DNA from 3 places in the Enterobacter hormaechei subsp. xiangfangensis genome. Region 3 is predicted to be linked to each of the others. Evidence: predicted binding sites of a transcription regulator. Region 3 holds the regulator's gene; each other region holds the start of a gene.
What was found. Region 3 encodes Fur, which represses iron uptake genes when iron is present. Its sites were predicted from a motif close to ATAATAATGAGAACNACTATCAA; they were not measured.
Positions count from the first base shown of each region.

Region 1: the regulator Fur is predicted to act here: its motif matches at 1,470-1,492, upstream of BFV63_RS12320 (TonB-dependent siderophore receptor).
Region 2: the regulator Fur is predicted to act here: its motif matches at 822-844, upstream of BFV63_RS15515 (Nramp family divalent metal transporter).

Region 1 is NZ_CP017183.1:2,557,276-2,559,549, reverse strand. It holds gene BFV63_RS12320 (TonB-dependent siderophore receptor) at 1-1,428, opposite strand, end outside; gene BFV63_RS12315 (septation protein A) at 1,609-2,148, opposite strand; gene BFV63_RS12310 (YciC family protein) at 2,162-2,274, opposite strand, start outside.
Region 2 is NZ_CP017183.1:3,254,172-3,256,445, forward strand. It holds gene BFV63_RS15515 (Nramp family divalent metal transporter) at 1-781, opposite strand, end outside; gene nupC (nucleoside permease NupC) at 1,127-2,274, shown strand, end outside.
Region 3 is NZ_CP017183.1:1,329,569-1,331,842, forward strand. It holds gene chiP (chitoporin ChiP) at 1-296, shown strand, start outside; gene chiQ (ChiQ/YbfN family lipoprotein) at 344-670, shown strand; gene fur (ferric iron uptake transcriptional regulator) at 762-1,208, opposite strand; gene fldA (flavodoxin FldA) at 1,500-2,030, opposite strand; gene ybfE (LexA regulated protein) at 2,186-2,274, opposite strand, start outside.

The sequences.
Region 1 (2,274 bases), 1.2 Mb from region 3:
TTTAACCTTGAACATGTCACCCAAATCCTGGGAGACGTTCAGGCTAGGACTCCAGTTGCTGCCGAACTGATTGTGATAATCAAAGCGGATCCCTGGGATCAGGTTGGTGCCCTGACGCGCTTCAATATTGTCCTCAAGATAGATGCCGGTGAGGTCAGCGCTGTTTTTGCTGTTGCGCTCAGAAGCCGTGCCGGGAACGCCGTTAATCACTTCTCCCGACACATTTGTCGCCTGCATTGAGGCCGGATCGTTCAGTTCATCACGGTTCCATTCTGCACCCACGGTTAGCGTCTGTTCGACCAGCCAGAAGAAAGGAATGTTCAGTTCACCCGTTGAACGGTATGACTCCAGCCGGCTGGTATCGTATTTATCGCTATTGATCATCCCCTCAACTTTGCCCGTAGAGCCTTCTTCCAGGCGGGTGTTGTTGGTCTTTTCATAATAGACACCGAACTTTGACTGACCCCAGTCCCAGATGCCGTTGTGCGTAATGCCATAAGACTGGCGGTACATTCGGTTGGTTTCGTGTCCATACAGGGACGACACCAGACCGTCAGGGCTGACGTTGCTGTTGCTGTATTGAGTATCACCCGCGTAGATATTGCCCTGGCGGCTGTAGCTGTAGTCGAAATCGATAATCTGCTGTGGCGTGAGTTTCCAGGAGAGCAGGGCATTGATGTCCTTGTTGCGCACGCCTTCACGTCCGGCGGCGTAAGAGCCGTTTTGCGCGGTGTTGATGTCCTGAGCATCTGCGTCGGTTTTGTTGATATTCCCGTACAGGCGCATCGTTAACGCATCGCCCGCAAGAGGGCCGCTCAGATCAAAATTAGCGCGTTTTGTCGCCCCCTCTTTATCATTTTCAGGCTGGTTAGTGTACAGGGAGAGTGAGCCGTGCCAGTCGTTGGTCGGGCGTTTGGTAATGATGTTGACGACGCCGCCGGCCGCCCCCGAACCATAGCGGGCGGCAGCAGGTCCCCGGAGCACTTCAATGCGCTCAACCATCTCTGGCGGAACCCAGTTAGTATCCCCGCGGGTATCGCGCTCCCCGCGCCAGCTGTAGCGCACCGAGTTACGTGACGTCACCGGCACACCGTCAATCAGAATCAGCGTGTTCTCCGGCCCCATACCGCGGATGTCGATCTGGCGGTTGTTACCGCGGCTGCCTGTCGCGCTGTTTCCGGTGAGGTTAACCCCGGGCATTTTGCGAATAATTTCTGAAAGATCGTTAACCGGTGGATCCTTTTCTATGTCCTTTGCCGTGATGATGGAAACCCCCGGCTGTTGCTTCAGCGCCTCTTCAGCGGTGGCCTGAACAACCATTGTTTCACCATCGGCGAGAGTCTCTTCCGCTGCGTGTGCGCTCTGGTATAGCGTTGAAAAAATGGCGAGCGTAAGTGTAGCCGGGGCAAATCTTATTATGTTATTCATCAACTCATTTCCATTTGTTAAAAATGCGATGACGAATATTAATGATAGTCATTCTCATTACAATAAAGTGACAGCAATCTCCATAAAATCTTCATGATTCAGACATTTTCGCAGGAAGGATGTAGAGAAAAGAGAAGGCGGGAAAAGAGGCCAGACCGCGTGGCGATCTGGCCAGAAGGATCAGTGCTTGTCATCCTGCGGCATGTGGCGATAAATATAAACGCCGCTGAGCAGGGTGAAGATAAGAGTCAGCGCCGTCAGGCCAAACACCTTGAAGTTGACCCAGATATTCTGCGGGAGCCAGAATGCGATATAGATATTCGCCAGACCACACAGAATAAAAAATAGCGCCCAGGCGATATTCAGACGCCCCCACACAGCCTGCGGCAGGGTCAGTTCTTTCCCCAGCATGCGCTGGATCAGTGGCTTCTTCATCACCCACTGGCTGATGAGGAGTGCGCCCGCAAACAGGCCGTAAATCACCGTGACCTTCCATTTGATAAATTCATCATTGTGGAAGAACAATGTCAGACCACCAAACACCGCCACCATCAGGAAGGTGATGAGCGCCATCTTTTCAACTTTGCGATAGCGAACCCAGCTGTAAATCAGCACCACAGCCGTTGCCACAATCAGCGCCAGCGTGCCGGCATAAATGTCGTACAGCTTATAAAAAGCGAAAAATACGATCAGCGGTAAAAAATCAAGAAACTGCTTCATTCTGCGATCCCAGTTACTGACGAATTAACATGTACAGGCGGAACAAATAGACCAGCAGCACGGCTGAAATCAGATTGCTCAGCGTATTGGCGACAACCGCTCCGACGTTTGGCGTTAACACCGCAA
Region 2 (2,274 bases), 1.9 Mb from region 3:
ACGCGGCGGCGGCGGTGGCCATCATCGCCAGATTCACAAATCCGGCAATGGTCATCGCGATAGCCACATCCCATTTCGAGGCGGAGTAGCGCTCTTTACTCGTCCCGCCATGCAGATTCTGGGTTAATGAAGAGTGTAGATAAATGACGTGCGGCATAATTGTCGCCCCCAGCACCCCGGCAGCCAGAAAAACGGCTTCAGAAGTGGGTAACGACGGGATCACCATCCCTTTCGTCAGCTGCGCCAGATTCGGCTGGGAGAAAATCAGCTCAACAATATAGGCGGCAGCGACGAACAGCAGCAGGCCGCCGATAACTTTCTCCAGCGGTTTTTGCCCCCGCCGCTGGAGCATCAGAATCAGGAAAGTGGCGATACCGGTTAGCACGGCCCCCTGAAGCAGAGATACGCCCAGAATAAGCTTAAAGCCGATCGCCGCCCCGATAAACTCGGCGAGATCGGTGGCCATGGCGATAATTTCCGCCTGAACCCAGTAAAACCAAACTGCCGGACGTGGATAATGATCGCGGATTTGCTCCGCCAGGTTTTTTCCGGTAGCAATACCCAGCTTCGCGGAGAGCATCTGAATCAGCATCGCCATCAGATTGGCCCAGACCACAACCCACAGCAGTTTATAGCCGAAACTGGCCCCGGCCTGAATGTTGGTCGCAAAATTACCCGGATCGATGTAGCCAATCGCGGCAATGAATGCCGGTCCCATTAATGCGAGCCGCAGCTTGCGTGCCGCTCTGCCGCTGCTACTCTCTACGCGACTATTCGTCATTTCTGCCTCTGGAAATATAGCCTTTGCTATGTTTTATGCTATCAAAATGAGAATGATTATCAAGTTCATTTGAAATGGTTAACATGATTTCTCTGATAGCCAGGAACGATAGACAGGCAGGTGGAGCAAGGTCACAGAATGTGAAAATGCGCAGACATTTGTGAAGCGTAGCACACAAACTTAACTTTTCACTCATTTACCTAACATAACAAAAATGTATTGTTGATCACTATTTTTGAGACTCGTCACAGGATGTAACTATAGTGTGGGCTTGATCTCGTTTTCTTTGTGCTTGTTACATAGAATGTGCACGGAAATTAAACCTGCCTCATATTTGGAGCAAATATGGACCGCGTCCTTCATTTTGTCCTGGCACTTGTTGTCGTTACTGCACTTGCATTGCTGGTCAGCACAGACCGCAAAAAAATTCGTATTCGCTATGTTGTCCAGCTGCTGGTCATTGAAGTTTTACTTGCGTGGTTCTTCCTGAACTCCAACGTAGGCCTCGGCTTCGTGAAAGGCTTCTCCGAAATGTTCGAAAAACTGCTCGGATTTGCCAACGAAGGGACCAACTTCGTCTTTGGCAGCATGAACGATCAGGGTCTGGCCTTCTTCTTCCTGAAGGTACTCTGCCCTATCGTCTTCATCTCTGCCCTGATCGGTATCCTTCAGCACATCCGCGTTCTTCCGGTGGTTATCCGTGCGATCGGCTTCCTGTTATCGAAAGTTAACGGCATGGGTAAACTGGAATCCTTTAACGCAGTCAGCTCACTGATCCTCGGTCAGTCTGAGAACTTCATTGCGTATAAAGATATCCTCGGCAAGATGTCCCGTAACCGCATGTACACCATGGCGGCAACCGCAATGTCTACCGTTTCCATGTCTATCGTGGGCGCGTATATGACCATGCTGGAACCAAAATACGTGGTTGCGGCCCTGGTTCTGAACATGTTCAGCACCTTTATCGTTCTTTCGCTGATTAACCCGTACCGCGTGGATGCCAGCGAAGAGAACATTCAGATGTCTAACCTGCACGAGGGGCAGAGCTTCTTCGAAATGCTGGGTGAATACATTCTGGCGGGTTTCAAGGTTGCAATTATCGTTGCCGCGATGCTGATTGGCTTTATCGCGCTGATCGCTGCGCTGAACGCCCTGTTTGCGGCCGTACTCGGTATCTCCTTCCAGGGTATTCTGGGCTACATCTTTTACCCGGTTGCCTGGGTGATGGGCGTGCCCGCTCACGAAGCGTTGCAAGTGGGCAGTATCATGGCAACGAAACTGGTATCCAACGAATTCGTGGCGATGATGGATCTCCAGAAGATTGCCAGCACACTCTCCCCACGTGCGGAAGGGATCCTGTCCGTCTTCCTGGTCTCCTTCGCGAACTTCTCTTCCATCGGTATCATCGCTGGCGCGATTAAAGGCCTGAACGAAGAGCAGGGTAACGTGGTTTCTCGCTTTGGCCTGAAGCTGGTTTACGGTTCAACGCTGGT
Region 3 (2,274 bases):
TGCCCGGCTGGGCAGTGGGAGCATCCTACGCGTACGCCTGGGATGCGAAGCCCGGGGATATGGCAACGCCAGACGCGTACTACGATCCGAACTACCGTCTGAAAGAGTCTTCATACAGTCTGGATGCGATTTATACCCTTCAGGAGGGCCGTGCGAAAGGCACGATGTTCAAACTGCACTTCACCCAGTATGACAACCACTCCGATATCCCGAGCTACGCGGGCGGCTACGGCAACATCTTCCAGGATGAACGTGACGTGAAATTCATGGTCATTGCGCCATTTACCATCTTCTGAGGAATGCTGCGGCGGGCGGTGTCCCGCCGTTATGGAGACTGAACATGATGAATAAAAGGGTAATCGTTGCGTTGCTGACCTTCGGGCTGGTGGCATGCGCGCAGGATCAGGTGCCGAAAGAGGACTCCCGTCTGAAAGAGGCCTACAGCGCGTGCATCAATACCGCACAGGGTTCACCTGAGAAGATTGAGGCCTGTCAAAGCGTGCTGAACGTGCTGAAAAAAGACAAAGCCCATGAGCAATTCGCCACGCAGGAAAACGTTCGCGTAATGGATTACCAGGCCTGTATTCAGGCGCGTAAAACCGGTAACGATCAGGAAGTGGCGAAGCGTTGCGATAAGATCTGGAACGAGATACGCAATAACAATAAATAAGTTGCTTTACGCCCGGTGGCGCAGCGTCACCGGGCTTTTTTCAGGCAAAAAAAAGCCAACCTCACGGCTGGCTCAGAGTATGAACACTCACTTATTTTGCGTCGTGCGCATGTTCATTTTCGCGGCAATCACCTTCAGCACAGTGACCGTACAGGTACAGGCTGTGGTTGGTCAGGCGGATGCCATGACGGGCGGCGATTTCACGCTGGCGCGATTCAATGGAATCATCGCTAAATTCAATGACCTTGCCACAGTCGAGGCAGATCAGGTGATCGTGGTGGTGCTGCTGAGTCAGCTCGAACACGGATTTACCGCCTTCGAAATTATGACGAGTAACAATGCCCGCGTCATCAAACTGGTTCAGCACACGATAGACGGTTGCCAGCCCAATCTCTTCACCCATATCGATAAGACGCTTATAAAGGTCTTCCGCACTGACATGGTGATTGTCTGGCCCCTGAAGCACTTCAAGGATTTTTAACCGAGGAAGCGTTACTTTCAGGCCAGCTTTCTTTAATGCGGTATTGTTGTCAGTCATGCGGAATCTGTCCTGTTGCTAAACGATTCACTTCAAAAGAAGAAGTGACAGAAAATGCACTTGGGATAATGCGTCTCATTATAGAACTGCCATGGCTAAATGAAAACTGCAAGTCTCAAGCAAAGTATGCTTATAAAAACGTGGTATCACCAACAAACTTGTTCGATGGCACCCACTTTTTACCAGGGGGATATTGTACAGGTCTGGGCGAAAAAGTTAAAAGTTTGTAGCAATTAATTTAATCGGTTTTACCTGGAAAACGGGCGCAACCGGAGTTGCGCCGCAGGGATATCAGGCGTTAAGGATATCGTCCAGGTTCAGCTCTTCACGAACCTGCTTAACCCATTTTTCTACACGCTCAGCGGTCAGCTCTGGCTGACGGTCTTCATCAATGGCCAGGCCAACGAAGTGATCGTCATCTGCCAGACCTTTGGAAGCTTCGAAATGGTAACCCGCCGTTGGCCAGTGACCGACGATCGCCGCACCGCGTGGCTCAATGATGTCGCGAATAGTGCCCAGCGCATCACAGAAATACTCAGCATAGTCTTCCTGATCGCCACAGCCAAACAGGGCAACCAGCTTGCCGTTGAAGTCTACTTCTTCCAGCGTCGGGAAGAAATCGTCCCAGTCACACTGTGCTTCACCGTAGTACCAGGTGGGGATGCCCAGCAGCAGGATGTCATAGCCCTCGAGATCTTCTTTGCTGCTCTTGGCGATGTCATGCACATCAGCAACGTCTTTACCGAGCTGTTTTTGAATGTTTTTTGCGATATTTTCAGTATTGCCGGTATCACTGCCAAAGAAAATGCCGATGATTGCCATGAGTAAAATAACCTCTTGAAACTTAATGGTATGGTGGCGCAAATTGTCCACGGATAAGGGCAATAATAGCAGAACAGGCAACCCTGCGGAAACAGCTATCACGCAGGACTGCACTCTGTGCTACATGAAAAAGGTAATATTGGGGATTTTCTGACTCACGCCTTGCCGCGTAACGTCTCAAGCTGGGCGATCAGCATCTCTTCGATCAGTTCGCTGCGGCTGATGTTGCGCGCGTCAGCTAACT